3 regions of the Akkermansia sp. JRP_AM1 genome follow, and region 1 is predicted to be linked to each of the others. Evidence: riboswitches for the same ligand, from Rfam matches in the RefSeq annotation. Region 1 holds a riboswitch; each other region holds the start of a gene.
What was found. A riboswitch is a leader RNA that binds a small molecule or an ion and turns the genes downstream of it on or off. The one in region 1 is predicted to bind cobalamin.

Region 1 (9,984 bases):
CTGCGCATTCCGCGAAAATTACTGGCAGCAGGGGGCTTTTCTGCCGCGCCGGGGCAAGGAGAGCGCTCTGCCTGCGGAATTGATCCTGGGACGTGATATTTCCGATCTTTGGAATGGCTGGGGTGACGGTTCTGCCGAGCAGGCTTTTCTAATAGGGGGCCTTCTCTCTATTCTGAAGGAATTGGACATCGTCATTTCAGACCGCCTGCACATCTGCATTGCAGGTCTGCTTGCCGGATGCCGGGTATACTTCCTGGACAACAACTACGGAAAACTTTCCGGAGTTTATCGTCAATCCCTGTCCGATCATCCAAGAGCGAATCTCCTTCCTCACTCTGAACTTTCCGTACTTTTTCCCGAGATATTTTCCCTTGTCCGCGAATAGTCTGTTTCCGTCCATAAGCTCCTCTCCAGGGAAAAGGCATGGGCAGGAGATGTGATTCAACCTATGCAGTGGAGTAGCGAATATTGTGATGAGGAACTTACTCTCGTCTATTACAATTATCGTCATTACAATTCAGCTGACGGCAGGTGGATCAATAGAGATCCTATTGCTGAAAAGATAGGGAATAATGTTTATAGAATGATTCTCAATAATCCGGTCAAGCTTGTTGATTTACTTGGTTTAATAGAAAGAGGTCCATTTGATGGAAAACATCCTACTGTCAAATCGTGTTCCTTTGGAGAGTGTTGTCAAGAGAATATAAAAAGATTTTTCCAATGGTTCACGGCATCCAAAACACGTCGTGAAAGAGATTTTACAGATTATTGGAGAAAGTATGGTACAAAAGAATCATGGGATAATCATCGTACGGAATTTTTGAAAGCTAGGTTAAATGCAGTGAACTGCACTAAGATTATTTCTATAAAATAATTAATTCATTACGATACATCCTGAATTGGAAGTAGTACGTGAATGGATAGACGAAGTGGCGTTGCTTACTGGTCCTGGACCATTTCAAGTTCTAATTTCGGATTCTGGGCCTGTGCAAGAACCGGTTGGCAGTGGATGGGATGCATTTTGGGAAGGTGCATTAGCAGGAGCGCTAGCTGCTTTCATTGGTGGACAATTGGGGCCTCAAATTGCATTACCGGAGGAAATCGGTACTGTCCCAATTGGTGCTATTGTAGGAGGAGTTATGGCTTTATAATAAAAAGAATTAATTAATGGCAAAGATTGAAAAAAACATGATTGAAGCTCTCCTTGCACGGCCAACAAGCAAGCAGGTACTGGCCTTTGAAGGAGTCTTTTTGGAAGATTTAAATGATTATGTGAAATGGGCAATTGATTCTTTACATAATTCCCTGGGCGAAGAAATGGACGAAGCCCTGCTTTTGTTGAGTTCGCATTTTGGAGAGCTTTCAATTAATTATTTTGAGTTGCAGGACGATCTCCGAGCATTTGCCTCAGCCGCCAGAATAATTCCTCCAAAAGGCAAGGATGCCGTTAGGCTTTATTGTCTTGGATGTCTTCAAGATGTTGTCTGTGGTTTGAAAGGAGGAGTAGAATCTGAAAAAGACATGCTTCAGCATTTATCAGATTTACTTGGAAACTATACAGGGGTGGATGAATTTGGATTGATTCCGGAAATGGAATACCATTGGTGGCATCTTCAACAAGGAGAATCCCATGACGATATTGTAGGAGATTTTTGCAGGGAAGCAGAAAGACTAGTTCATTTGTTGCATGTAAAATTACATCGCGAGGGCGAATATTGGAAAATTACAGTAGAATAATTTTTAATATAAAGTATGTAATTACTGATGATTTTATTTATAGATATAGTGTTCCGGAAAAAGTTTCAGAAATTATATCTATATAAACACACGAGTGTTTCTTCTGGAAATTATTGCTTTCAGTTTTCTGCTTCTTAACCGAGAGCTGTTAACTGATAAAAGAAAACCCTGAAAGGATTAAGCTTTCAGGGTTTATTTATTGGTACCGCCGGTGGGACTCGAACCCACACTCTTTTGGAACTCGATTTTGAGTCGAGCGCGTCTACCATTCCGCCACGACGGCACGTGAAGTGGAAGAATTAAGCGGCAAGAGGGCTGTGGAGTCAAGAATTTCCTGTGGAATGTGGGAAGCCTGCCGAAAAAACGGAGGGAATCCACAGTGGATTCCCTCCGGAATGTTTCCGAATGGGAAGAACGTTTAGAACGAGTAGCGCACGGTAGCGTTAACGCTCTGGTTGGTCATGTGTTCCCTCTGTTCCAGATGGTAGAAGGCTCCGGCGCTCCAGGCGCTGGAAATGACCCAGTTCAGCCCCGCATGGACAATCAGGGCGTGGCGTCCCGGATGGACGCCGTCTACCCGGAAGGGCGTGCCGAAGGCGTCCGTTTTCACGGAAGCGTTGCGGCGGGAGACGTCTCCGGCGTAGGCAACCGTCATCTGCGGCAGCAGGTACTGGCCCCTGCCGACGGCGATCTGCTTCTGCCAGGTGACGCCGGCGGGGATGCTCCAGTTCTGCACGGAGCCGTCCTGGTACCAGGCGGTGCCGGAACCGGAACGCTCCCGAAGGAACCCTGGGAGCCGTGCAGGAATTCAATGCCTGCGAAGGGTTTCAGCACATCCGTGCTGCTCAGGCGGATGTTCCAGGTTCCCTTCAGGCCGAAGCCGTACACGTCATCGTTCCAGGAGGCGGTGGCGGGTCTGCCGCCCAGCGTGCCGTCCGCATCGTTGTCCATGCGGCCGTAGGTGAAGTAGCCGTCAATGTCCACGCTGTTTCCACGGAGCAGGTCGCGGTGGTAACGCTGGTAGAGGGCCAGCATCAGGCCGTCCTGGTCTGCCTTGAACTGCTTGTCCGCGGAGTGGAAGGAACCGAAGGTCTGGCCGAAGGCCGCGCCGGATATCCAGTTTTTCGTCCAGGCGTAGTCCATGCCCACGGCATAGCCGCCGCCCTTGTAGTCAAAGCCGGAGGCTCCCGTGGCGGAGGAGACGTTCATGAAGTCCCCCAGCCCGGAGAACCAGATGTTGCGCGCTCCCGGTCCGCGGAAATCCAGTTGGGAAGCCGCCGTATGGGCGAAGCTGTCCACCACCCGGACGGAGGACCACAGCGTGTTGGCGATGCGGGAGGCTTCCTCTCCGCGCAGGGCCTTCACGGCGTTGATGTTGACCTTGCCGCTGAAAATCAGGTGCAGGCCGTCGTCGGAAACCGTGAAGCCGGTATCCGTGACCAGGTCCGTGCGGCCCTTCAGCGTGGGGTCGATGCCGGTGAGGTCCCACAGGGATCCGTCCGGATCAATGACCGTATCGGGGTCCAGGTTGACCAGGGAGAGGGAGAAGCTTTGTTCCTTGCTGAAAAGCAGGTTGTCTCCAATGACCACATTGACGTGCGCTCCATCCACATGGTAGGAGGAAGAGACGTTCATTTGGGAATAGGTGTCCGCTCCGGTATGGGCGGCGTCCGCCGCCGCCGTTCCGTTCACGATGAACGTGAGTTCCTGCACTCCCCCCACGCGTTCAGGCCGCCTTCATAGTTGTGGTAGCCTGCGGAGGAGCCGGAGCCGATCACGATTTCACTGCCGTAATAGGTAACCTCTCCCTTGAAGGCGCCGGAACCGGAGACGGTAGAACCGCTGTTGGTTTCCACGCCGGATAGAACGGTGGAGCCGTTCAGCACCAGATGCCCCGGATTAGCCGGATGGGCGAATGCCTCACCCAGGCGGATGCTCCCGCCTTCCACGCCCAGACTGGCGTCCCAGCCGTCCAGAACGAGGGTGGCGTTGTTGCTGATGACGACGTTTTCCGCCGCATAGGAACCCCTGGCGACAACCTTCACATCCTGTGCCGTGACGTTGAGGTTCGCGAAGGCGCCTCCGTCGGCGGCGGAGGCGCTGTAGCCTGCCGTGCCGGAGTGTTCCCAGTTCAGGGTCTGTTCCTTTTCATCCTTGCCCGCCAGCGTCAGTTGTCCGGAAACGCCGCTGACGGCTCCGGAGGAAATGACGGCGTCCGACTGGCTCAAGTCAGCCTCCCCGCCTTCCAGCACGATGCCGTGCTCAGGCAGGTTTTCCCCGATGATGACCTTGGAGCCTTCCCCCACATGGATGCTTTCTCCGGGGTTGACGACGATGGGGGCGCCTTCACCCAGGAATACCTGGCCCTGGAGGCGGTAGCTCATGCGGTAGTTTTCCAGTTGGAAGTTGTCCACCCTGGCTCCGTACATGGCGGTGATGCCGTTCTTGATCTGGTCCAGCGTGACGACCCAGGCGGAATCCGTGGCGTTGAGCACCGTGGCGCCTACCGTGGCGTTTTGCGCCAGGTCCAGAGTTACGTTCAGGCCGTCAAAGCCCACTTCCAGGGCCGTTCCCGCCGCATTCTGCACCAGGGTCCCGTTGAGCAGCGTCATGCCTTCCGCAATGGTGAGCGTGCCGCTGCCGGAGATGGAGCCCTGGTTGTTGACGACGGCCCCGTCACGGAGTATCTGGGAGTTCCCGGTCAAGGTGACGGCAGAGCCGTGGCCCACGTTGACCCGGTTGAACAGGCCGGCAGTTTTTTCCGTGGAGATGGTCCAGTTCGCTTCGTTGTCCGCACTGCCCACGTTGAGCGTGACGGAGGAATGGTGGGTGGCCGTATCGGACTTGCTGGTGTTGACGGTTGTCCTCACCGTATAGTCAAACAGTCCCGGAGCGGCGTCCGTTCCGGACAGCAGCGTAATGGTATCCACGGAGCCTTCCGCTCCGGAGCCGCCCAGTTCCCAGATGCCGCTGATGGAAGCTCCGGCGTGGACGGTGACGTTGTCCGCCGTGTTTTCCGTGGAGAAGCCGGAACCCGTATTGGACCCGCTGTACAGGGCATACCCCGTTGCTTCGTCCCCCGTCGCCGTTGCTTCAATGACGCCGGTGGAACCGATGGTCGTCGTGATGCCGGCTCCTCCCATCAGGGCCGCCGCCGTGCTGCCGGCAGTTGCCGCTCTGACGGTTCCGTTGATAGTGCCGGTGGTCAGGGAGAATTCCGCCAGCAGCCCGTAGGCTTCCGCAGCTCCCGTGGAGGAGGCGGAGATGAAACCGCTGATGTTTCCCACGGACAGGGAGCCCGTGGAACGTGCCCCGGCGGCCGTTCCGGCCATGGCTTCCGCCCGGATGGAGCCGCCCACATTGCCGATGGTAATATTGGAATGGGTCTGGTAACCCCCTTCTTCTCCGGCGAAGAGGCCGTAGGCGTCCATGCCGTTGGTCGTGGCGGTAACGCTTCCCGTTGCTCCCATGTCGCCCAGCGTGATGTTTTCCCTGGCTTCAATGCCGATGGCGGAAAAGTCCTCGCTTTCATCATTGGAGCCGGAGGCTGCGGTGATTTGACCGTCCAGCCGGGTAATGTTCACCTGCCCGTAGTTGGACTGGATGCCTCTGGCTCCGTAGCCGCCGGCCGTCGCCGCGGAAATGCTGCCGGTGGAGGAAAAGGTGCCGATGTTGACGTCCTTGTAGCGCGGGCCCTGGTAGTCCATGGTATTTCCGTAGGCATACAGTCCCCTCGCATAGTTTCCTGTTCCCAGGTCCACGGAGATTTTGCCGGCCATCGTTCCAATGTCCAGGCGCCCCTGATAGGCGTAAATGCCATTGGAGGAGAAATTGGCCGTGATGGAGATGAGGGCGTCTTCCGTGATCGTTCCGATGGAGAGTATTTTCCCGTAGCTCCGGATGCCGGTGGCATTCGTTCTGGCTGCGGAGATGTTGAATGTTCCTGCTAGGGTGCCGATGTCCACATTGACTCCGGAGGAGGTGTCAATGCCGAAGGCGTTGTTTGCCGTGGAGGAGACGTTGAATACGGCATCCCCGGCAATCGCGCCAATGCTGAGGGTGCCTGATTTTCCCCAGATTCCGCGCACGTTGCTGGAGCCTGTCACGTTGAATGTGGCGGAGACCGTTCCCAGGGCCGCATCTGAGGCGGTTCTGGCTACAGTGGCGTCATAAGCGCCGGCCAGGTCTTCCCTGGCAGTATCCTGGGCATGGACCGTTCCCAGCATGCCGAGGCAGGCCAGGGTCATAGCCACAGCCTGCATCCGGTGCCTGGCGTGGCACGGTGTTTTTTCAGGAGTGTTGAACATTCCGGACTTCAAGGAGGCCGGACCATCATAGTCTGCTCCGTTCAAGCGGAGCGTGTTGGATGAATGCATGTGTATGGTCTGAATGCCGGAATACTCGCCGGCGGTTCATAAAATACTTCGGGGCTGGCGATCTGGCTCATTGCAGGTTTTTAAGCCGTGCAATATACAGTGGCGGTACCGCTCCGGATTCACACCGGATTCCCCATCTATTTCCTGCCCGTACCACGGGCTTCCCGGAAGCGCCTCCGGTTGGTGAGGGAGGCATGGCATGCCTAACATATCCTCCGGACCCTGTCAATTGGAACTTTTTCTTGCGTTTGGCTCCCTGTTTCGTATTGCCATGAAGGACGGCCATGCTATCATGGCGCCCCGGATGTTCGTTATTGTATTTGGCATATGTATGAAGCGTTAACGAACTCTCCTTCACATGCGCCGGGCATCGTCCGGGGAAGGAAACTGACGGAGAAGTGCCGTGACCCGTGGGTAGATATTATCCGTGTGCTGGCCATGTTGCTTATCATGATCCAGCATACTCCCGCTTCTCATGGCTTCACTGTGTATGCAACACGTGCGGGCGTATTTTTCTTTTTCATGGCGGCGGGTTACTTCCTGGCCCGGAAGTATGGGGGCAGCCCGGCCCCGGTGCCCTGGCTTAACTGGAGAAAAGCGTTTCTGATTCTGTGTGCCTATTTGTTTTGGATTTTCGTTTCCATGGCCTTGTTCGGGTTTCCCGCGGACATTGTAAAATGGATGATCGGTCTGGGAATAGGGCGCCCTCCTTTGGGAACTGTTTTATGGTTTTTGCGGGATTTAATGGTGTTTGTGCTGGTTTCAGGAGCGTTATTCCGGATGCCGCGGGCCTGTCTGCTCATTCTGTCCATGGCCTCCCTGGTGCTTTTCAGTACGAGCAATTCCCTTTACTTGTCCTTCGAATACATGGACAAGGTTTTCTGCGTTATCCATCCCAGGGGTTTTGGAGCATTTGCCCTTGGCATGTTTTTGTGCCGTTATTCCCTTGAAGAGTTGAAGAATGCAGTCGGTAAAGCGTGGCTGTACGTGCTGATGGTGTTTCCCGTTATTTTTATATGGGAAATGTACAGCACCGTTCAGGAGTCTGCGTTATCCTTGTGCATGGGCGTGCTGTGGCTGGCATCCTGCGCCTTCTTGATGATGCGGTATTTTCCGGGAATCTCCTCTTTCTGCGCCCGTTTGGCTCCCTCCGTCTTTTTTGTATATGCCGCGCATGCCCTGGTTTATGAGGGCATGCTCAGGCTCGGTTTTCCAAGGGGAAGCTTCTGGATATGGGGAATGGCCGTACCCCTTGTTTTTCTGGCTCTGAGCGGACTGTACTTTTTACTGGCGCGGATGTGTCCGGCAGTGTTGAAGTATATTGCGCTGAAGAATTGACCGTCTGCTATTTTTTTACGGTTACGGGAAGCCCCGCAACCATGAAGTAAACTTCGTCCGCGCTTTTGGCTAGAAGCTGGTTGGCGATGCCAAGCCCGTCGCAGTAGTGGCGCGTTTCCGCGTCCGCCTGGCTGATGCCCATGCCGGTTTCAGAGGAGACCAGAACCCAGGGCACGGGGGATTGGGGGATAAGTTCCTTCAAGGCCTCTATTTCCTCAATCAGCGCTTCCTGGAATGGTTCGTAGTCCGTAGGGTCCTTCTGGGCGTACAGGGTATTGGAGGTGAGCAGGGTTACGCATTCCAGAATGACGCCGTCCACCTGATCCAGCAGGCCGGATTCCCGGACGGCGGCGGCCACATGGCGGGGGCATTCCAGCGTAAGCCAGCTTGCCGGGCGCCGTTCCCGGTGCTTGCGCACGCGGTATTCCATGGATCCGGCTCCGGGCCACACCTCCGCCGTGGCGACGTACAGGATTTTTTTCCCGAATCCGGCGGCTATCTGTTCGGCGTATTGGCTTTTGCCGCTTCTGATGCCGCCCAGGACGAGCGTCATGCGTGCGGGATTGGCGTCAGTGTTTGGAGATGTAGCGTTCATGGGATTCCAGCATGGCCTGGTGGGAGTTCAGAAAGTCGTCCAGGCTGAAGACTTCCAGAGTGATGAGGGGGAGAAACGGATGTCCCACATGGGGTGGAGGATGGCGTCCAGCGTGGCGGCGGCCATGTGGTGCAGGGATTTGTGGTCCCGTTTTTCCAGCCCGTGCAGGTGGCACATGCGTATGTCCGGCAGCCAGAGCGGCAGCAGTTCTTCCGGCCGCAGGCCTTCCTTCCAGACATGGCCTATGTCAAAGCAGCGGGAATGGGGCGTGGCGGAGACCAGCTTGTCCAGGTAGTCGGTCGGGTGGCGTTCCAGGTTTTCCAGGGCCAGGCATTCCGGAGCGGGCAGATGGGGCGTGATTTGCTCCAGGCTGCGGAGGATGCGTTCCGTTTCACGCTCCGTAAGATGGGGGCGCATGTCCGGGCCGGGAATGTGGTCCGTAACCACGTGCATGACCCACGTGTGGGGCTCCAGTTCCCGGGTCAGGTCAATGGCGCGGATGATGTTTTCCGTGTAGCGGCGCCCTGATTCCTCCGTGGCGAAGCCGCCGTCCGTGGGCAGGTGGACGTTCCACTTGACCCCGGCGTCCGCGGCGATTCCGGCCAGCTCCCGGATTTCCGCCGGGGTAATGAGTCCCTCCCCGTGCTCTCCGGCTTCCAGCAGGAGCAGGGCGATGTCATCCGCGTAATGGACGCATTCCCTGATGGCGGGGACGTAGTAGTCCGGGATGATGAAGGAGGTGCAGCCGATGTTGAGGCCCGGAACGCGGCATTTGTGCGGAGTTTTCATAAGGTGCAGAAGGTGAGCAGGACGAGCCATTCCGTGCATTCCACGGTGCAGCCGAACACGTCCCCGGTGACGCCTCCCAGGCGGCGGCGGGCATACAGGAGCAGGGCCGTGGAACCGGCCAGGGCCGTGAGCAGGGCGTACAGCCCGTGCCATCCTGCCAGCGCGCAGGCAGCCAGGGTGACGGCGGCGGCTATCAGGTCGTGGACGGGGCGCGTCCCTTGCTTGAAGGCTTCCCCATGCCGCCGGGGCGCGCGCCCGGAAAGCGCATGGCGATGAAGATCTGGCTGCGGGCCAGCAGCCCGGCCAGCGCGCACGCCGTGAGCAGCAGCTCCCATGAACCGCAGGCCGCCAGCGCCGCCAGCGCGGCGCCCTTGAAGGCCAGGTTAAAGAACAGGGCCGTGCCGCCGAAGGTGCCCAGGCGGGAGTCTTTCATGATTTCCAGCCTGCGTTCCCTCGGCACTTCCACGGGCAGTCCGTCCCCGCAGTCCGCCACTCCGTCCAGATGCAGGCCGCCCGTGATGGCTACCCAGCAGGCGCAGCCGATGACGCCGCAGACCAGCGAGGGGAAGAGCAGGGTGGCCGCCCAGGTCAGGCCGCCTGCCAGCCCTCCCACGACGAGACCGACCAGCGGGAGCCATGCGGAGATGCCGTTCAGGTCGTTTTGCAGCGGCCACGGGCCTACGGGCAGCCGGGTCAGGAAGCCGAAGGCGGAGCGGATGGTGGTAATGACGGCCATGGCGCAGGGAAAGGAGGAGTTAGCGCGGAACGGTGATGTCCAGTTCCGGCAGGGTTTTCATTTCAGACAGCACGCGCGTGGCGGCGTCCAGCAGAGGAAAGAACAGGGCCGCCCCCGTGCCTTCCCCCAGGCAGAGGCCCAGGTCCATGTACATGGTGACGCCGATGTGGTCCATGATGAGCTTGTGCCCCGGTTCCGCGGAGTTGTGGGAACCGATGAAGTACTGAGCCGCTTCCGGGCGTATGCCCTGGGCGATGGCTGCCGCCGCCCCGGCAATGAAGCCGTCAATGACGATGGGGACGCGCAGGGAGGCCGCGCCCAGCATCAGTCCGGCCATGGCCCCTATTTCCGGTCCTCCTACCTTCGCCAGCACGTCGATGGCGTCGGAAGGGTCGGGGTTGTTCAGGGCGATT
Region 2 (9,984 bases), 1.0 Mb from region 1:
CCGCCAGCAGAACAGGGCGTACAGCAGGAAGGAGGTCCCTGCCAGCAGAAAATCCCCCGGCCGCGTATAAAAAGGCCGCCAGCCCATATGGGAGGACGGCGCGTTTACCGCCGCATAATAAAGAAGGAAGCACGCCCCCAGCATGACGGCTGCCGGAAAGGAGGGATGAAGCAGGCTGCGCCGGGGAGCGGCTGCCTTTCCATTGCCGGAGCCACTGGCAGACCGCCAGGGGCAGCCCCCCTAGAGCCGCGAGGGGAGAATAAAAGGCCGTGGCCGCGAACAAAAGGGGCATCCAGTGCGGGGGCATGCGTCCCGAAGCCAGGAAGATGAAAAAAAGCATGACAGGGATGGAGGCGTTTGCGCTGCACATGACCTGTTCCGCCGTGCCGAAGTAATGCAGGCGGAACAGATCCAGCCCCAGCCAGCATTGGAAATTCAGAAGGGAGCCGAACATTACCATCAGCAGGGCGAGCAGCAGGGAACGGCGGCCGGAGAAAACGCAGAGCCACAGCCAGGCAAGAAACAGGCCCCATGCACCCCACAGCACGACAAATGCCCGGGCAACTTCCAGCCCAGCCACTTTGCCTGCCAGGGCCGGAACCAGCCAGAACCCTGTGTTGTAGATCAAGACGTCTCCGTCCGGAAAAACGACGGGCCACGGGCTGGCGACCAATTCACGAAGGCAGGCGTTCCTGACGATGTGGTCCGGGTGCTGATTGACCCATTCCCCCCATCCGGACAGGACCATCAGGGCGATGAATGCGCCCAGGACAAGAAACGAGGATTGGTTGAACAGGGGAAAGAGGGGAGGGATTCCCTTTCCGGTAGTTCCTTGCGCCTTCCGGGAGCCAGTCCCGCGGCCATCAGGGCCGCGAGGGGGATAGAGACATACCAGTGCATCCACCAGGCCATGAACACCAGGACGGGCAGCAGAAGCCAGGCGCAGGTATTCCATTTCAACGCGGTCACGTTGAAAGCTCGTTCCGGGAATGGAGCATCGGCGGCGGGGGAAGGCATCTTCCCTGAACCTTAATGGGTCCGCCGGAGGGGGGCAAGGATGAAACTTGCAGCCCGGAACGGAAGGGCATCCCCGTATGGGGCTGGTGGCAGGAATGCCTGCGCCCCTTCTCCGCTTTACCGGGAGAACGGGGCATATCATGCTGGGCGGCCTATGAATAAAACACAATTCGTCAGGGAACTTCAGCGGGAGCTGGGGGACGGCGTTACCCCCAGGCAGGCGGAACGTGCGCTGGACGCGGTGCTGGACACGATTGCCCGGTCGGTCCTGAGGCGCTCACTGGTCAAATTCCGCGGCTTTGGTTCGTTCAGCATCAAGCGGCGGCGTGCCCGCGTGGTACGCCATCCGGAAAACGGCAGCAAACTGTTTGTGCATGAATCAAGCACCATGAAATTCCGGCCTTCCTCCCGTTTGTGGAAAAAGTAGGAGAAACGCCCGGGCTCTCCTGCCATTTTGCCATTGACTTCCCTGTCCGGGGCAGGGATTAATGGACAAGGCAGGGGCGGCCGTGCGCCTGCCCGGAAAAAATGACCTACCCTTTCCCCATTTGCCGACCATGACTCCGGATTCCGTTCATTTGCTGACCCGTTCCTCCCAGATGATCCTGTTCAGGGATGAACAGGGCCGCGTGCGCCGCGCCTATTACGGACCGCGGCTGCGTGAACCGGAGGATGCCCTGGAAAGCGCCGCGGATGCGCCTCTTCTGTATTCCGCCCTGGCGGACTCCGTGACGGGGCTTCCCAATGCGTCGGATGAATACTGCATTTGCGCGACCCAGGCGGACGGAACTCTTTCTCTGCGCCTGGAATGCCAGGGATGGGAAGTGCTGGAACTGGATGACGACCGGGAAGAAGCCGTCTTCTATGGGAAAGACCCTTCCTACCCCGTGCGGGTGGAAATTCATGTTCGCTCCCACCGGGAATCGGACGCCTTCCTTCAATGGGCGGTGATACGGAACGAGGGGAGGGAAGGCATCCGCCTGCACCGCGCGGCGTCCGCGCAACTGAATTTGCGAGCGGAACGTTACTTTGTCACCAGCTTCCGCGGCACATGGGGCGGGGAATCCCTGATGAGCGAGGAGGAAGTGGCGCGGGGGCATGAACTTGCCCTGGTTTCCGGCACCGGAACCCGCGCCGCCCAGGAGGGAAGCCCCGGCTTCGTCATCTCCCTGGATGGTCCGGCGCGGGAGGACTCCGGGGAAGTGGTGCTGGGAGCGCTGGCGTGGCCCGGCAACTACCGGATATGGTTCCGCCACAGCCCGTATCACTACCTCTTTGCGGGAGCGGGGCTGGACGTGGCCCCCGCTCCCTATCTGCTGGACGGCGGCGGAGTGTTTGAAACGCCTCCCCTCATTCTGGCGCACAGTGGAAACGGCAAGGGGGAAGCCTCCCGGCGCATCCACCGCTGGGCGCGACGCTACGGCCTGCGCAGCGGCGGCACGGAGCGGCTGACCTTGCTGAACTCATGGGAGGGAGTGTACTTTACCTTCACGGAAAAAGTGCTGCACGGCATGATGAAACGTGCGGCGGACTTGGGAATAGAGCTTTTCGTGCTGGATGACGGCTGGTTTGGCGGACAATTCCCGCGCAATGACGCCCGGGCCGGTCTGGGGGACTGGCAGGTAAACCGTGCTAAACTGCCCCATGGGCTGGAAGGCCTGATCCGCCAGGCGGAAAAGCTGGGGATACGCTTCGGCATCTGGGTGGAGCCGGAAATGGTGAACCCCTGCTCGGAACTTTATCAGAAGCATCCGGAATGGGTCATCGGCCTTCCGCACCGGGAAAACAGGCTGGAACGCAGCCAGTACCTGCTGGATTTGAGCAATCCGGACGTGCGCGCATACATTCTTGAAGCCATGCGGAAACTGTTGGGAGGACATCCGGGCATTTCCTACGTGAAATGGGACTGCAACCGCAAGATTTCCGATCCCGGCTCCCCCTGGCTGGACGCCAGCCATCAGGGGAACCTGTCCATTGACTACGTGCGCGGCTATGAAGCCATTCTTGATGCGCTGGCGGCGGAATTTCCGGACGTGACGTTTCAGGCCTGCTCCTCCGGCGGAGGCCGCGCCGACTACGGGACCATGCGGAGGCATCATGAATTCTGGACGTCCGACAATACGGACGCCTGTGAACGCGTGTTCATGCAGTGGGGCATAGGCCATTTGTTCCCGGCCATTACCATGGCCGCCCATGTGACGGCCTCCCCCAACCATCAGACGAAGCGCGTCACGCCGCTCAAATTCCGTTTTGACGTCGCCATGTCGGGCCGTCTGGGATTCGAGCTTCAGCCCTGTGACATGACGAAGGAGGAAGTGGAATTTTCCAAACGGGCGCTGGCGGAATATAAGCGCATCCGCCCCGTGGTCCAGTTCGGGGACCTGTACCGACTATCTTCCCCGTATGAAAGCCGGGTGGCCTCCCTGATGTACGTGCATGAAAAAAGGGCCGTCGTCTTCGCCTGGCTAATGGACAAATGGCTGGCGGATTCCCCGCCGCCCCTGCGCCTGAAAGGCTTGAATCCTGCCGCCAGATACCTGGTCAGGGAGATCAACCTGGATGAAAACGGCCCCCTGGCCAACGTCCATGAACGGGTGCTTGGTGGTGATTTTCTGATGGACTTCGGAATCCGCATCAACTGGAAAAATGCCTTCCAGTCCGTCTGCATGGAAGTGACGGAAACGGGGTCTTAAACTTCCGGCTGGTGGCAAGGAGGTAAACGGCGCTGATCCGCAATCGATATTCCTTTTTCCGTGAAGCATGGCGCCCGGAGAGAACCGCCGGAGACGCGGTCTTTCCGGGTGGTGAAGTTTGCGCCTTGGGCTAAACGCCCACCACGCCGCCGATGGTCTGGATGATGACTTTCGCGATGATAGTCATCAGGATGAGGGCCACGGGGTAGGCGGTGGCGTAGCTGACCACGGGAGCCTGGGAGTCCGTCTTGCTGGCGATGGCGCCCAGGGCCGGGGTGGAGGTCATGCCACCGCAGATGCCGCCCAGGCATTCCAGGATGTTCATCTTGAAGACCTTCATGCCCACGAAGTAACCGGCGAACATGCCGGAGCAGGTGACGATGACGCCCATGATGAACACGGCCGCGCCGTGCGTGGCTACGGTGGTGACCAGGTCCGCGCCGCCCTTGATGCCGGCGTCAGCCAGGAAGAAGACCAGGCCCAGGTCCTGCAAAAGAAGTCGGGTGGGGCGCGGGATGTAACCCACGATGGGGCCCAGGCGCCCGAAGTGGCCGAGCAGCAGGGCCACAATCAGCGGGCCGCCGGCAATCCCTAGGGAGATGCCCAGGCCGTTACCCAGACTGAAGTTGACCAGCCCCAGAATGATACCGAGCGAGAGGCCGAACCCGAGGGAAAGAAGGTCCGTCTGGTTCATGTCCTGGCTGCGGTGGCCGATTTTGTCCCCGTACTTGGTGAGGTTTTCCGGAGAACCCACCACGGTCAGCACGTCATTGCGCTCCAGCGTGGTGTCCCCCGTGGGGACGAAGGTGAAGCCCAGGCGGGAGATGCGGGAGATGATCACGCCGTCCGTTCGCAGGGTTTTCAGATCGCGGAGTTTGCGCCCGGCGTAGTTCTTGTTGGTCAGGATCAGCTTGCGGCGCTCCTTCTGGGAGTCCATGGGGTAGGGGTTGTCGCATACTTCCCCCAGGAAAGCGACGTCATGCGGCATGGTGTCGCTGTTGCCCACGATGAGGACTTCCGTTCCCTCCCGGAACGTGTCTTCCGGCGTCAGCGGCATCAGCCTGTCGTTGCGCACCACGCGGGTGACCATGCAGTGCAGGCCGTCCAGCAGCTTGCAGTCCGCAATGTTCTGGCCGATCAGGTTGGGCTGCGTGACGCGGACCAAGCGTGAGATGATGCTGGCCTCCTGCTTGGAGTGCATGGCCTTGGCCTCCTTGTTCAGGTCAAAGTGCAGCAGGCGCGGGAGAAGCTGGACGAAGAGGACCACGCCCACCACGCCGAACGGGTAGGCAATGCCGTAGCCGATGCTGACGCCGCTTCCGGAGGCTCCCGGCAGGCTTTCCGTGGCTGCCGCCAGGGCCGGGGTGCTGGTGCACGCGCCGGCGAAGATGCCGGAGGAAATCCCCGCGGGAACATTGAACCAGATGCCGAAGAGGCAGGTGAAGAGGGCTGAAACGCCTACAATCACGGCGGACATGACCGCGAGCTTGCTTCCCTGCTTGGCGATGGCGGAGAAGAAGCGGTTGCCCGCGCTCAGGCCCACGCAGTACACAAAGAGCGCCAGGCCCAGCTGGCCCACGCCGTTGGGGATGGCCAGGCGGTAGTGGCCGGCGGCCAGCGCTACGAAGAGAACGCCGGAGAGGCCGAGGTTCAGGCCGTATATTTTAATGCTGCCGAGGGCGATGCCAAAGAAGATGATTCCGAAGAGAACCAGGGTGTTGTGGTTGAGCAGGATGTCGAACATGGTCGGCTGGGTCAGACTTTGCCCGGAGCGAACTCGAAGTTGCGGAAGTGGACGGGGATGGAGGCCGGCTCCAGCCTGGTCCGGTCAAACAACCGGCTCGGCGCGGGGAGAGAGTTGAGTGTTTGTTTGGTCAGGTAGAAATTTTGCACGAAGTAGTTGCCCCCATACCCGCGCTTTGTCAAGTCGCGTATGATGTTGTTGACGTGATCTTCCGTCAATAAATCGGGATGGACGGTGGTTCTGACTTCAAAGGCGGTTTGGGAGGCGATCAGGTAGTCCAGAGTTGCGGAAAAGGAGGGGAAAAGGTCGGGCCTGCCGGTGACGGCGCCGTATTGTTCGGGGGCGCCTTGTAGTCCAGGGCGATGTAGTCGCAAAGCCCCTCTTCCACCAGCGCTTTCACCACGCCGGGCCTCGTGCCGTTGGTGTCTATTTTAATCGCGAAGCCTAGCTGCCGTATCTCGCGGCAGATGGGGATAAGGTCGGGACACAGCGTGCACTCGCCGCCGGACAGGACTACCCCGTCCAGAAATCCCACCCGATCTCTGAGGAAATCAAGGTAGTCCGTCCGGTCTCCGGCAGGAGAGCCCGTTCCTCTGACCAGGGAGACGTTGTAACAGTACTGACAAAACAAGTTACAGCCTCTCAGCCAGAAGATGCAGGCCACCTTGTTTGGAAAATCCAGCAAGGTGAGCGGCGTGATGTCCGCTATGCCCCGGCCCGTTCCCATTGACTTCGCATATGTTATTGGGAAAATTACCGCGGCTGTTCCGTTTGGGCGGAGCAGGAGCAGGGACGGTCCGGTTCCACGAAGTGGACGCGGTCGTGGAATTCGCCCTGTTTGCCGGCGTTAAAGGTTTCCACAGGGCGGTGATAGCCCATGACGCGCGTGTAAACGGTGCAGCGGGTACGGTCCTGTGCGTATTTGCTTAATATTTCCTGTTTGGTCATTGTCGTATTGATGGCTGGGTTTTGAAACGAGGCGGCTGGTTGAAAAGGGTTATTCATGCCTGTGGATGTGGAGCAGCTCTTCATCACAGAAGGGGCAGTACTGGTGCTCCCCGCGCAGGTAGCCGTGCTTGTCGCAGACGGAGAAGAGCGGGGTGACGGTCAGGTACGGCATGCGGAAGCGGGTCAGCACCTTGCGGACGATGTCCCGGCAGGCTTCCGGGGAGCTGATGGCTTCATTCATGTACATGTGGAAGACGGTTCCCCCGTGTAGCAGCACTGGAGTTCGTCCTGGAGCTGGAGCGCACGGAACAGGTCGCTCGTGTGGTCCACGGGGAGCTGGGAGCTGTTCGTGTAGTAACGCTGCCCCACGGGCCCGGCCTGGAGGATGTCCGGATAGCGCTTCTGGTCCTCCCGGGCAAAGCGGTGGGTGGTGCCTTCCGCAGGGGTGGCTTCCAGGTTGTACAGGTTGCCGGTTTCCTCCTGGTACTCCTGCATGCGCAGGCGGATGAATTCCAGGATTTCCTCCGCAAAGGTCCTGCCTTCCTCGGAGGTGATGTCCATCGAGTCGTTGGAGAAGTTGCGCAGCAGTTCGTTCATGCCGTTGACCCCGATGGTGGAGAAGTGGTTGCGGAAGGTGGGCAGGTAGCGCCTGGTGTAGGGGTACAGGCCGCGGTCGTACATTTCCTGGACGAAGGTTCTTTTCTTTTCCAGGCAGGATTTGGCCAGGTCCAGCAGTTCCCCCAGCCGGGCGAACAGTGCTTCCCGGTTCTGCTTGAACAGGTAGCCCAGCCGGGCCAGGTTGATGGTCACCACGCCGATGGAGCCGGTCATTTCCGCGGAGCCGAAGAGGCCGCCGCCGCGCTTGAGCAGCTCCCGCAGGTCCAGCTGGAGGCGGCAGCACATGGAGCGCACGGCGTCCGGCTTGTAGGCCCGTTCGTCCGGCACGCGTTCCCCGTTTTCATTCACGGTGTACTGGCTGCCGATGAAGTTCTGGAAGTAGGAGGAGCCGATCTTGGCGGCGTTTTCAAACAGGAGCGGCACGTTTTCCCCTTCCCAGTCAAAGTCTTCCGTGATGTTGACGGTGGGGATGGGGAAGGTGAAGGGCTGCCCGGTGCTGTCCCCTTCCGTGAGCACCTCGTAAAAGGCCTTGTTGATCAGGTTCATTTCCTTCTGGAAATGCTTGTAGGTCAGCTCTGTCAGCTTGTTCACGCCGCGTTCCCGCGCCAGGGAGAGCAGGCCCGGGTCCTCCACCCCTTCAAAGAGGTGCTCCCCGCCGCTGAAGGGGGCCTGGTCCCGCAGGTCCCGCGGCACGGTCCAGTCGATCGTGACGTTGGTGAAGGGGGACTGCCCCCAGCGGGAGGGCACGTTCAGGTTGTAGACGAAGCTGCGGATGTCCTTCTTGATGCGCGTGAAATCCGCCTGGTCCTTGAAGGCGTAAGGCGCCAGGAAGGTGTCAAAGGAGCTGAAGGCCTGGGCTCCGGCCCATTCGCTTTGCAGAATGCCCAGAAAGTTGGCCATCTGGCCCAGTGCTTCCCGGAAGTGGCGCGGCGGCCTGCTGTTCACGCGGCTGCGCACGCCGTTGAATCCTTCGTTGAGCAGGTTGCGGAGGCTCCACCCGGCGCAGTACCCGGTCAGGCAGTCCAGGTCATGAATGTGGTAGTCCCCTTCCCGGTGGGCGGCCCCCTCCCGTGCGGAATAAACCTGGTCCAGCCAGTAGTTGGCAATCACCTTTCCCGCCGTGTTATTGATGAGGCCGGCGTTGGAATACGTGGTGTTGGAGTTGGCGGCGATGCGCCAGTCGCTCTGGCCGATGTATTCCTCCACCGTCTGCTTGCAGTCCACGTACGTGTTGCCGGAATAGAGGCCCCCGAGCTGTTCGCGCTGCATTTTGTGCAGGAAGCGGTAGGTGATGAAGGTCTTGGCCGTGTCAAAGTATCCGCAGCGGAACAGGGCGCGTTCTATCATGTCCTGGATTTCTTCCACATGCGCGCAGTCCTGATGGCTCAGCTTGGCTTCCACTTCTTCGTAAATGGAACGGTTGTAGGCGGTGCCGGAGCTGTGGAACGCGTTCTTGACGGCTTCCTCAATTTTGTAGCCCTGGTATTGTTCCTTTTTTCCGGAACGCTTGATGATGCTTGTTGCCATGGTGGGTGTCTCGCTTGGAAGGGATGATGACCGCTCATCCGCGAGCCTGGGCAAAAGCCTGGAAAAATCATAGGCAGGGGCCGCCGCATGCGTGCATTTTTAACAAGGGGCACGATGAGGACCTGTGCGTATGTTCATCCTGTCCGCGGGATGGGATACGGGGGCATCAGGTCGTCTTCTGGCTTCCGGTGCGACATGTGATGGGGACTTCCCGACTGCTGGCAGTCAGTGTCCGGTCCATCGTCTACCGGTTACAGCGGCGCGTCCGCGACGGATTTTCACCGTCTTCCGTTACCTGCGCTGAAACGCAATGAACCACAGAAAGAGAGCCCCCGCAAGGAAAATGTATAAATAATGTATTAAATATTTATAATGATACAATATGTTGTATATATGCTGCAGGGAATGGTTGATAACGCGGCATTCCCTTCCGTCATGGCACCATATGTGCCCTTGCCTCCCCTTTCCGGGGACCGGGGAAAACGGGACAGGCCGAAAAGGGAAGATTCATTCCTCACGGAGAAATTTCAGCGCGGCTTTTTCCGTACCAGTCAAATGAATTTCTTTTCCTTTTCAAAAAACGGATGGCGTAAATCCTTCCTGCTGCTGGTTCTTCCCGCGCTTTCTGCGGGGAGCCCCGCTTCCGGCGCTCCCGCGGACTGGAATGAAAAGACCATCCGGGATAATCTCCGCCTGGTGGCGAAATGGCAGGCGGAGCATCCCAGAAAACGCTCGCCGCTGCACTGGACCTACGGCGCCTTTTATTCCGGCCTGGTGCAGTATGGCCTGGCCGTCCCGGAAGGGCCGGGATTGCCGCTGCTGAGGAAAACAGGAGGGGAACAGGAATGGAGAACCCTGAAACGGCATTACCATGCGGACGATCACGCCGTGGGCCACGCCTGGATGGAGATGGCGATGGAAGACGGAAATACCGCTGCGGCGGAGAAAATACGCGCCGTGCTGGACGGGGTGATGAACCGGCCCTCCTCCGCTTCCCTCCAGTTCGGGACTCCCGGCTGCCAGGACCGCTGGAGCTGGTCGGACGCCCTGTTCATGTCCCCTCCCGTGTTCGTGAAGCTGGCGGCCTATACCGGAGACCGCCGGTATCTGGAATTCATGGACAGGGAATACAAGCTCACCTGCGACTATCTTTTTGACCGGAAGGAAGGGCTGTTTTTCCGTGATTCCCGTTACTTCACCATTCCGGCGGCTAATGGGAAAAAGATGTTCTGGAGCCGGGGCAACGGCTGGGTGATTGCCGGACTGCCGCTTATTCTTCAGGACATGCCCGCGGACTGGCCTTCCCGCCCCTTTTATGAGGATCTGCTCAAGCGTATGGCGGCATCCCTGAAAAAATGCCAGTCGCCCGACGGTTCCTGGCACGCCAGCCTGCTGGACCCGGAAGAGCCCCCCTTGAAGGAGATGAGCGGCACCCTC
Region 3 (9,984 bases), 810 kb from region 1:
CAGCACGGCCGCTATGAACAGGAAGCCGAAGCCCATCTGCCACCCGAAGTAGCAGATGGCGGGCAGCCCCACCGCGCCGATGACCGGATACGCCACCCGCAGGGAGTGGGAGACGTAGGAAAGGTAGCTGTTCACCATGCCGCCCGCAATCAGGTTGGAATGAGTAATTTTGCCTTTTGCGTGGCTGCTCACCAGCATGCCGTTGGCGGCGGCATTGGAATAAAGCGCCGTGGGGATGGACAGGCTGATGATTTCCGGCAGGTGGGCCCAGCGGGCCAGTCCGCCGAACAGCTTGCCCAGGGCAAGATGCCAGCGGAAGATTTCAGCAATGCCGCCGATGAAGGCCGCCACGGCCACCAGGCCGATCAGGCTGCCAATCTGGGGAAGGCGCGCCAGAATTTTTCCCGCGCCTGTCTCCGGAACCTGGGTGTTCCGGGAATGATGGCTCTTTTTGGGCGGCGGGGCAGGGCTGGAAGCGGCGGCTTCCGTCTTTTCCCCTCCCGCCTGCGTTTCCCGGGTGGATTCCCCGGCAGGCTTCATGGCTGTGCGGGCTTTTCCCGATCCCCCGGCGCCCATGCCGGCGGGCATGTGGACCACCATGACTCCGGAGGCTGCCAGGGCCAGCGCCAGCCAGAGCCAGCGGAGGGGCCGGCGCCAGGGATAGGTGCGGGAGTGCCTGGTGCGGTTCATGCCTTCTTGACGAACATCAGGGAAAGGTATTCTTCCGGCCTTGCGTCAATGACGTCGATGTCGTCCGTAATAAACTCGTCGGGCATGCCGAGCCTTTCCCCGTAAATGACGCGGATGTCCTTTTCCCGCCGGATGCGCTCCATCAGGCGCGCGCGGCTGCGGTAGGTCTTCATGAGAACGGTGGTGGTTCCGGGCGGGAACTCCAGGGAATCCGCCATCTCCGGCTTGAAGGCGGGAATGACCCGGAGCCGTTCCCCGTTTTCCACCAGTATTTGGCGGCTGCGGGCCGCCAGGGTGCAGAAGGAGGTGACGCCCGGCACCACTTCCGCGTGCAGGCCGGGATTCCGGCTGAGCAGGAGGCTCAGAATATAGCCGAAGGTGCTGTAGGTCATGGCGTCTCCCAGCGTGGCAAAGGCGCAGTCCAGGCCGCGGGAAAGAACTCCCTCAATAATGGCCGTATTCTTTTCAATCTGCTCCTGCCTGGTTCTCGCGTCGCGGGACATGCTGAAAACCAGCTTGCGGAACTCCGCCTTCACGCCGCCCACGGAACGCACCACCGCTTCGGAAATGCTGAAATCGCTGTTGGGTCCGGTCACCGTAAACACCACGTCCACGGAGCGGAAGACGTTGACGGCCTTGAGCGTGAGGTATTCCGGATTTCCGGGGCCGATGCCCACCCCGTAGAACTTTCCAGGGCTGGCCATGTCAATGCGCTTGTTTGGGGGTCATGAGGTCGTCCTCCGTGGTCCGGGCATGGCGGGAGAAAACGGCGCGGATGCCCGGGTTTTCCCCCAGCCCACGCAGGTGGGTCTTGACGGTGAAGCCCTCCTTCCTGAGCATGGAAGCCCAGGAATCCTCCTCATCCCCGCCCAGGTCGTTCTTGGCGTGGTCTCCGGCCACCAGCATGAAGGGGGCCAGCCAGACGGTCTTGGCGCCGGACTTTTTAAGCTGTTCCAGAATGGGGGCCACCCCCGCGTTCCTTCCACGGTGGCGAAAAACGCCAGGCTGTCGCGGTCGTTCAGCTCGCGGGCGAAGTCGGAAAGCACCATGTCGCAGCGTCCTTCCTGCTGGCCGTGCCCCATGAGCAGGATGGCTTCATCCTTCTTCCGTTCCGCGGGGAAATGCTCCAGAAGGGCCGTGATGGCCTCGTTCCTGTCCCGTTCGCTTTCCAGCAGGGGGCGGCCGATGAACACGTGGTCAAAGCTGTCCGGATGGCGCGCCAGGAAACTGACAATCTGCCTCTCCATCCGGGAAAACTCCTCGCCGGGGGCGATGTGAAGGGACTGGACGCGCAATGTGCGTATGCCTTTGCGGGCCATCTGTTCCAGATTTTCCTCCACGGAGGGAACGGGGGTTCCGCGTCCGGCAAGCTTCCTGCGGATAATGCTTGAAGTATAGCTCCACTTCAGGCGGTCCGGGGCATAATGGGCCAGCATGTCCTTCTCCAGCTCCTTGTAGGAGACGGTAGCGTCCTGGTGGCTGGTCCCGAAGGCCACGAGAAGAAGCCCTTCCTGCCGTGACGGCGCCGCCTGTTCCGCCGGGGCGGGGGACGCTTCCGCCCTGCATGGGGCGGCGGAAAGCACAGGCAGGGAAAACAGGGTGAGTCCTGCAAGAAAAACGGAGGAAAGGGGCAGGAATGCCCCCGGTACGTAAGAGGATGCTTCAATCATGCGTTGATAAGGTATGGTGAACCGGAGCAAGGATATTCGGACTCCGGGTCTCCAACCTCCCCCTCGCCTTCACCCTCCGGAATGGGAGGACTGGCTGACCGGAACGCTGGCGGAAAAGCGTTCCTTGAGGGTTTGTAACCCGATACCGCAGCGCGACTGTTTCCGGTTCTCACGGAATTCCCCGTTGCTTCGGCGTGTTTAATGGCGTTTTTAGCCGTCACTGTCAATGTTTATTAGAACGCCGCCGAATTTCCGGAGACTGGGAAAAAATGTGCGTGGACGGGTAAAAACCGCCTTTTGGCCGTTCCTGCGCCTGCTCTTGGAAAAAATGCAGGTTCCGGATGCGGAAGCGGTGGAAGACGGGGCATTCCGGGGTGCAGAAATCCCGGCGGAAAAGAGAGGGAGGAAGCGCCCCATTCCGTACCGTGCCGGGGCTTTCCAATCCGGTAGGCCGCAGGCCGGAGTTTGCTGCTTGCAGAAGGCGGGGCAGGTATGAGAACATGGAGCATGGCTTCTTCCCCGGATGTTGTAGAATATATCTGTTTCCAGCTCCGGCATGCCGGGGACATTTCCTTCAAAAAAATGTTTGGGGAATACGGCCTGTACTGTGACCGGAAATATTTCGGCCTGGTATGTGACAACCAATTATTTGTCAAAATCACGGAGCCGGGCCTGAAGCTGCTTCCGCAGCAGGAGCAGGGCAGTCCCTATCCCGGCGCCAGGCCGCATTTCCTGATGACGGAACTGGATGATGACCGGGCTCTCTCCTCCTTTGTCCGGGCAACCTGTTCCGTTCTCTCCGCTCCGGATGTCTTATCCGGGAAGAAGAAAAAAGCTTCCGGAGAAAAAGAAACAGGCGTCCGTAAACGCCTGTTTGTTCCGGATGAAATGCCGTTCGGCTGAAAGGCTTATTTATCTTCCGGAGCCTCTGGCACAGCCAGGGAAGAAAGGCTCTTTTTCAGATTGCCCGCAACGGTCTGCGTGGCTTCATTATCGGACTCCGCGAATTTGTCCACGGCCTGCGTCAGGGATTTGAGGTCGGATTCAGAAACCTTTCTCCCTTTCGCCTTGCGCTGTTCCAGGGCGGAAATCTTCTTGTTGAGGTCGGCCAGCTTCGGCAGGTCCTTGTTCGCCTTCAGAGTCGCCAGCGGTTCGTCGAACTCCTTGACGGAGGGGACCGCCGTCTTGAGGCGCGTGATGGCCGTCACCGCTTCCAGCGGGTTGGACTGGATCTGGGCCTGCACCATGTCCTTGGCGTCTCCCAGCCATTCGTCAAAAGCGGCGCAGACGGCCTGGGCCTCCTCGTCGTCCGTTTTCTTCCGCAGGGGCGTGATCTTGGACTCGATGTTGCTGCCGTTGGAAACGACCGTCTTGGCCAGGGATTTGTACTTGTCCAGCTCCACGCCTTCCAGGATGGGAAGGCCGCGTTCCACCTTCATCACCTCCTTTTTCACCAGGTCGTAAAGCTGGGTGGGATGCCCCTTGGCCACCACCTTTCCGTTGGCCCCGATCAGCACCGCATGCGGCAGGCCGCCCGGGCAGGAGGCCGCCGGAATATCCAGCCCCTGATAGACGGGGAAGGTAATCTTCTTTTCCTCCAGGAACTGCTTCACCCTGGGGGTCAGCCCCTGGCGGTGACTGCCAACCACGGTGAAACCCTTGGATTGGAATTTGTCCTGTAATTCCTGCAAATGCGGCATGCTGGCGATGCAGGGAGGGCAGTTGATGCCCCAGTATTCAAAAAACACCACCTTCCCCTTCAGGTCGGAAGCCTTGATTCTCGGCCCGTGGAGGTGGCTGCCTTCGTCAAAGGATGGGTAGGTGACTTTGGCGCCGTTCCCGTTGTCCGCCGCGTGGAGGAAAGCCGGGGCCGTCATGGCGGCAATGGAGCCGGACAGAATGAGGGCAGTAAAGGTTTTCATAGGATGAATGATGCAGAATCCCGCATTGAGTGTCAAGAAGGAAGCTCGCGCCCCGCGCTGCCTTCTCCGGTTGTTTCCTCGGCTGTCCCGCCTGTTCTGTTTCGACGGGCTGCGCACTTCCGGTCCGGGGAAGCCCGGCGGCCCGTTCCCATGGGAAAAACGCTTCAGGCAATATCCAGCCCCATGATGTAATCCGTCATGTAATAACCGTGGCCGATGTGGAAATCCCCGCGTTCCAGTTCCCGCATCCCCATGCGCCGGTAAAACTCCACCGCCCGGGTATTATAGCGGTTCACGTTCAGGCGCATCAGGCACGGTTCCGGGTGGATGCTCCTGATGTAGCTGACGGCCTGGCGGAACAGGTAGCTGCCGATGTGCAGCCCCTGGAAGCCGGGCAGAACATAAATTTTCTGCAAGTGGAAGACGCCGGGGCCTTCCGGCTGGACGGACAGGTAGCCGCAGTCCTCCCCCTGATGGGAGGCGATGAAATACACGTGCCCTTCCTCCATCTGCTTCTCCAGATTGGCGGGGGAATACATCCAGTCCATCATGAAATCCATCTGCTCCTGGGAAAGGAGGTCCCGGTAAGTGGCCGGAAAAGCCTGGAGGGCCAGTTCATGAATCAGCATGATGTCGTCCTTGGCGGCTTGGCGGAGTGTTGGCATGGCGGGAATATTACACGGAAAAGCCCCGGATGAAAAGGGCCTCTTCCACGTTCCCGGCGGAATTTTCCGTCCATGGCCCACTTTCCCCTCCCTATTCCGCCGGGGACGCCGTATGCTGGATGACACAGGCTTTTTTGACGGAAACCGGGGGGAAATCCTGTCTGTATTGTGAACCCTGCATGCATGCCAAATCATGAGAGAACCCATTCCCATACAACAATGGCTCCCCGCGGGGCCGCTGAGGGACATGGGTGAAAAATACGTGAGCGGCCTTCCGGACGTGGCGCAGAACCCCATCGGCCCGGAATCCCTCATGCACCAGTCCGACCACTCCTGGACGGAATACCTGGTGGCCTACTCCCTGCTGTATCCGTGGGTGGTGATCGCGCTGGGCCTCCTGGGCGGGCTGGCCCTGGGGGCCTACTACCTTTTTTGCCGCCGCCGGGAATACGACCACCGCATTTTCTGCTCCAAATGCGGCACCATGATGTACCCGTGCGGCCTGCACTGCCCCAAGTGCGGCACGTCCAATCCCAAACCCCGCGCCCTGAACTGGATTGGTTATTCCAGGCTGCGCACCGTGATTCCGTCCACCGGATGGAAAAGGCATGAGGAAGTCCTCCGCAGCTACCGGCGGTGCTTCTACTGCGGCCAGCCGCTCCATGAGCCTACGCTGAACCAGCGCTGCCCCGCCTGCGGAAAGGCGGTGCTCCAGGGGGAACAATCCGTGGACCAGTATGATGCGTATGTTGGGCGCCGCAGGGGCTGGACCTTTGCGGCCGTGGTCGTGCTGGGCATCATTCCCATCCTGGGGCCGCTGCTGGCCTCCTCCCTGTACAAGAGGACGCTCATCAACCCGTATTCCCTGTACATGACCGTATTCAGGGAAAGCTTCCTGATGGTGGTGCTCTTCCTGTGCCGCCATCTGTTCCGCCTGCTGCCGTTCATCGGAATCATCGGCATGCCCGTCCTCTGCGTGACGGAATACCACCTGTACCGGCGCATGTTCCTGTGGAAGACGGAGAAATATGACTTCGGCGAGAAGTAGGGGGGGCCTCCGGGCGGGAGCTTCTTCCCGGGGCGGCCTTTCCGGTGCATCCACGGGAAATGATGGGCTGCGGGATTGACTTGGAATCCGGGCCACGTACCTTTCCTCCATGCAGATGCGTTATGTCCTCTTGCCCTTCCTGGGAGCCCTTTGCCTGGCCCTGGCCGCCTGTTCCGTCACATACGGCAACAAATCCGTGGCGTCCCCGGAAGTATACGGCAGGCTGGCGCCGGGAAAATCCTCCAAGGCGGACGTTTACGACGCTCTGGGCCAGCCCTCCGACGTGGTGACCATGAAAAACGGCGTCTTGTGGACCTACCGCTACCACAAGGCTAAAAACGACTTCCTGGGCAATATTCCCCTCTTTGGCGTCGGCCTGATTGCCGGAGGGAAAAACGGGGACGTTTATACGGTGCTGGCCCTGTTTGACCGGCGGGGCGTGCTGGCCTCCCGTTCGGCGGCGCGGCAGAAGCTTTACACGTCCAACCTGGCTTCCCTGAAACGCTCCCTGGACGTCATGATGGAGGGCGAATCGTCACACCAGCGTGTGGAAATGGAGATGAAAAAGATAGGCCGCCCCTTTGACCCCTCTGCGGCCAAGGATGCGGACCTGCTGGAAAAGTCTCTTGATTAACGGCCTGCGGGCTTTCTCTTCCTTATTGTATCAAGTATGACAAGGAATCGTTTTTTTTCTAATGGACTAAACTTCCTGCATACAGTAAGTAGGCGGTGTTCCCCGAAGGGATACGGCAGGGATTCTTCCTGAATTCCTCCGCTCCCGGTGGAGCAAACCCTATAGAAAAATAGAATGAAAATGAAAAGAAAACTGGCATTGGTTCTGGCGAAGGCTTTCTCCGGAAAGTCCGTGCCGGAAAAGAAACGGGAAAAAGAGGTAAAGGCCTCCAGGAAACTGGAAGCATGGCTGAAGGCTTCCAGAATGCGGTCCTTCTAGAAAAGGCCTGCTGACGGAAAAGGCGGATTCGGGCGCTGGCCGCCCGGTTCGCGGGGAGGGACGGGGAGAAAAAAATTGAGTCTCCCTTTTTTCATCGTACCATAAAACGATGAAGCGCGTGAATGGGACGATGGGGACGGCTGGGTCCTTTGGGACGGAGAGGGAAGGGAGGACAGATGGATGACGGGCGTTTACTGCCTAAGGGAGGCGGCTACAGACGGCTTCTTTCATTCCGCAACGCCCAAATCATTTACGATTTGACGGTAGCTTTCTGCGACGCTACTTGAGTCGTGATGCGCGTACTACTGACCAGATGGTGCAGGCGGCGCGTTCCGGCAAGCAGAATATTGCGGAGGGGAGCATGGCTTCCGCCACTTCCCGTGAAACGGAAATCAAGCTGACCAATGTAGCCCGGGCCAGCTTGGAAGAGCTTCTGCTGGACTATGAAGATTATTTGCGTATGCGCGGGTTGAGGCTATGGGATAAGGATTCTCCCGAATCTCTGTTGATGCGGAAGGCCTCCCTGCGGCATGACCATTCGGAATGGTTTTTAAATCTGGCTCATTCCAGAAACGATGAAGTGTTCGCGAATATGGCGGTTTGTCTGATTTATCAGGCCGCTTTTCTCTTGAAAAAACAATTGAATGTACTGGAAGAACGGTTTTTGCAGGAGGGAGGCTTAAGGGAGAGAATGACCCGGCTGCGGAAGCAGAGGAGAAAGTCGGGAAGCTCGTAAAAGCAATTGTCTCACCGGTCTCATTCGTCCCAATGGTCCTCCCGGGCAATTTCCGGGCTGGGTTGCAGGTCAAAAGATATGTCTTCATGACAGTTGCGCCTTGACTACGGCGTTGGAATGTCCGTTCATCTGGGCAGACATGACCATACCCGGAATTCTTGAAGAAAAGTTGTCCGCCGCATTGAAAGCGGTGTTGGGGGAGGAGCTTCCCGCTGATTTTTGCGCTTCGGTGACGCCCTCCGCGGATTTGCGGTTCGGGGACTACCAGAGCAACGCCGCCATGGTGCTTGCCAAGCGGTGCCGCACGAATCCCCGCGCTCTGGCCCAGCAGGTGGTGGACCGGATGGGGCAGGACGGCGTCTGTTCCCTGGAAATCGCCGGACCCGGGTTCATCAACTTCCGCATCAAGCCGGAATTTTACGCCGCGCGCCTGCTGGCCATGCTGGCGGACGACCGTCTGGGGGTGGAGAAGGTGCAGGACCCCAAAACCATCGTCATTGACTTTTCCGCGCCCAACGTCGCCAAGCCCATGCATGTGGGCCACATCCGTTCCACCATCATCGGGGACGCCCTCTCCCGCGTGGCCCGCTTTGTGGGGCACAACGTGATTACGGACAACCACATCGGGGACTGGGGCACCCAGTTCGGCATGATCCTGTGGGGCTGGAAGAACATTCTGGACGAGCAGGCCCTGGCCGCCAACCCCATTGACGAACTGCTGCGGGTGTACAAGGACGTGAACCTGATGTGCAAGGAAAAGCCGGAACTGCTGGACACCTGCAAGGCGGAGCTGGTGAAGCTCCAGGCCGGGGACGGGGAAAACCTGGCGATCTGGAAGCGCTGCGTGGAAGTCTCCAAATCCGGCCTTTCCAAAATCTACGACCAGCTTGACATCCACTTTGACTACTGGCTGGGGGAAAGCTTTTACAACGACGCCCTGGCTCCGCTGGTGGACGGCATGATCGCCGCCGGAATGGCCCGGGAGAGCGACGGCGCCATCTGCGTGTTTTCCGACGGCTCCGTGCCGCCCAATGAAGACCCCTTCCTCGTGCAGGACAAGGGGGAATGGCGCGCCAACCCCTGCATCATCCGGAAGGCGGACGGCGGCTTCCTGTACGCCACGACGGACCTCGCGACGCTGGACCACCGCATCAGGACGTGGGGGGCGGATTCCATCTGGTACGTGGTGGGCGCACCGCAGGCCCTGCATTTCCGCCAGATATTCTCCGCCCAGCGCCGCCGCGGCATGGATGGGGATTACCGCCACATCGCGTTCGGCTCCATCCTGGGAGACGACCGCAAGCCGTTCAAGACGCGTTCCGGGGACACCGTTTCCCTCCAGGACGTGCTGGATGAAGCCATTGAACGCGCCGCCCGCGTAGTGGAGGAAAAAAGCCCGGACATGCCGGAGGAGGAAAAAAAGCGCGTGGCGGAAGTCGTGGGCATAGGAGCCGTAAAATTTGCGGAGCTCTCCCAGAACCGAATGACGGATTACGTCTTCAACTGGGACAAAATGCTGGCCCTCCAGGGGGACACGGCCCCGTACCTCCAGAACTCCTATGTGCGCGTCCGTTCCATCTTCCGCAAGCTGGACGGCAGCCCGCTGGACTGGTCCGCCCCCATTCAGCTTTCAGAAGATGCGGAAATCCACCTGGCCCGCCTCCTGGCCCGCTACGGGGAAGTGGTGCCCCAGGTGCTGGACGACTGCCGCCCGAACGTGCTGGCCGCCTACCTGTTTGACCTGGCCCGCGCCTTCCACTCCTTCTATGAGGCGTGCCCGGTCCTGAAATCGGAAGGGGCGGTGCGGCACTCCCGCCTGGCCCTGTGCGAGCTGACGGCCCGCACCCTCAAGCACGGGCTGGGCCTGCTGGGCATCCAGCTTCCGGACAGAATGTAACCGTTTCTTCCTTATGAACACCTCTTTCCGCCATGTCCTGCTGGCCGCCGCCATGGCGGGATTCTGTTCCGCTGCTGGAGGCGGGGAACACGGGTACTGGATGAGCAGCCCGTCCCTGAACGGCTGGCGGGAGGCCGTCTTCCGCGCCGGCGTTCCGGCACAGCCTGCCGTGCTGCCGCCCGGCGTGGAGCCGATGATGGTGGGCTCCTCCTCTCCTGCCGCGCAAATGCTGGTGCTGGAAGGAATGACGCATCTGCTCACCTTCGGGGACATGCGTGCTTTCCGGAAATTTGACGCCGCGCTCCGGCTGGACCCGGACTGCCTCATGGCCCACTGGGGCAGGTGCATGAGCCTGATGGGCGCCGGACCCGCTTTTCAGGACCAGCGCGTCCATTCCATGAAGC

Region 2: it holds a riboswitch for cobalamin, as region 1 does, so the genes downstream of both, PVA48_RS05315 (ribonucleoside triphosphate reductase) here and PVA48_RS00405 (beta strand repeat-containing protein) in region 1, are expected to answer to the same signal.
Region 3: it holds a riboswitch for cobalamin, as region 1 does, so the genes downstream of both, PVA48_RS12070 (sirohydrochlorin cobaltochelatase) here and PVA48_RS00405 (beta strand repeat-containing protein) in region 1, are expected to answer to the same signal.

The regions. Positions count from the first base shown of each region.
Region 1 covers NZ_CP118234.1:90,405-100,388, reverse strand. Annotated here, with positions in the region: gene PVA48_RS00440 (polysaccharide pyruvyl transferase family protein) at 1-385, shown strand, start outside; gene PVA48_RS00435 (RHS repeat domain-containing protein) at 437-874, shown strand; gene PVA48_RS00430 (hypothetical protein) at 900-1,151, shown strand; gene PVA48_RS00425 (hypothetical protein) at 1,168-1,737, shown strand; tRNA gene PVA48_RS00420 (tRNA-Leu) at 1,938-2,020, opposite strand; gene PVA48_RS00415 (autotransporter domain-containing protein) at 2,156-2,473, opposite strand; gene PVA48_RS00410 (autotransporter outer membrane beta-barrel domain-containing protein) at 2,389-3,450, opposite strand; gene PVA48_RS00405 (beta strand repeat-containing protein) at 3,426-6,113, opposite strand; cobalamin riboswitch at 6,149-6,296, opposite strand; gene PVA48_RS00400 (acyltransferase family protein) at 6,441-7,451, shown strand; gene PVA48_RS00395 (bifunctional adenosylcobinamide kinase/adenosylcobinamide-phosphate guanylyltransferase) at 7,459-8,046, opposite strand; gene cbiR (cobamide remodeling phosphodiesterase CbiR) at 8,074-8,835, opposite strand; partial or broken gene cobS (adenosylcobinamide-GDP ribazoletransferase) at 8,832-9,571, opposite strand; gene cobT (nicotinate-nucleotide--dimethylbenzimidazole phosphoribosyltransferase) at 9,591-9,984, opposite strand, start outside.
Region 2 covers NZ_CP118234.1:1,129,596-1,139,579, reverse strand. Annotated here, with positions in the region: gene PVA48_RS05355 (hypothetical protein) at 1-144, opposite strand, end outside; gene PVA48_RS05350 (hypothetical protein) at 395-1,033, shown strand; gene PVA48_RS05345 (HU family DNA-binding protein) at 1,172-1,444, shown strand; gene PVA48_RS05340 (alpha-galactosidase) at 1,575-3,710, shown strand; gene PVA48_RS05335 (aspartate:alanine exchanger family transporter) at 3,841-5,454, opposite strand; gene PVA48_RS05330 (hypothetical protein) at 5,466-5,672, opposite strand; gene PVA48_RS05325 (anaerobic ribonucleoside-triphosphate reductase activating protein) at 5,723-6,181, opposite strand; gene nrdD (anaerobic ribonucleoside-triphosphate reductase) at 6,208-6,402, opposite strand; partial or broken gene PVA48_RS05315 (ribonucleoside triphosphate reductase) at 6,452-8,547, opposite strand; cobalamin riboswitch at 8,700-8,873, opposite strand; partial or broken gene PVA48_RS05310 (glycoside hydrolase family 88 protein) at 8,920-9,984, shown strand, end outside.
Region 3 covers NZ_CP118234.1:2,516,019-2,526,002, forward strand. Annotated here, with positions in the region: gene PVA48_RS12055 (hypothetical protein) at 1-690, opposite strand, end outside; gene cobI (precorrin-2 C(20)-methyltransferase) at 687-1,394, opposite strand; gene PVA48_RS12065 (sirohydrochlorin cobaltochelatase) at 1,396-1,659, opposite strand; partial or broken gene PVA48_RS12070 (sirohydrochlorin cobaltochelatase) at 1,758-2,360, opposite strand; cobalamin riboswitch at 2,373-2,599, opposite strand; gene PVA48_RS12075 (TfoX/Sxy family protein) at 2,868-3,263, shown strand; gene PVA48_RS12080 (TlpA disulfide reductase family protein) at 3,269-4,282, opposite strand; gene PVA48_RS12085 (GNAT family N-acetyltransferase) at 4,447-4,947, opposite strand; gene PVA48_RS12090 (hypothetical protein) at 5,141-5,995, shown strand; gene PVA48_RS12095 (hypothetical protein) at 6,105-6,629, shown strand; gene PVA48_RS12100 (four helix bundle suffix domain-containing protein) at 7,231-7,683, shown strand; gene argS (arginine--tRNA ligase) at 7,823-9,580, shown strand; gene PVA48_RS12110 (tetratricopeptide repeat protein) at 9,594-9,984, shown strand, end outside.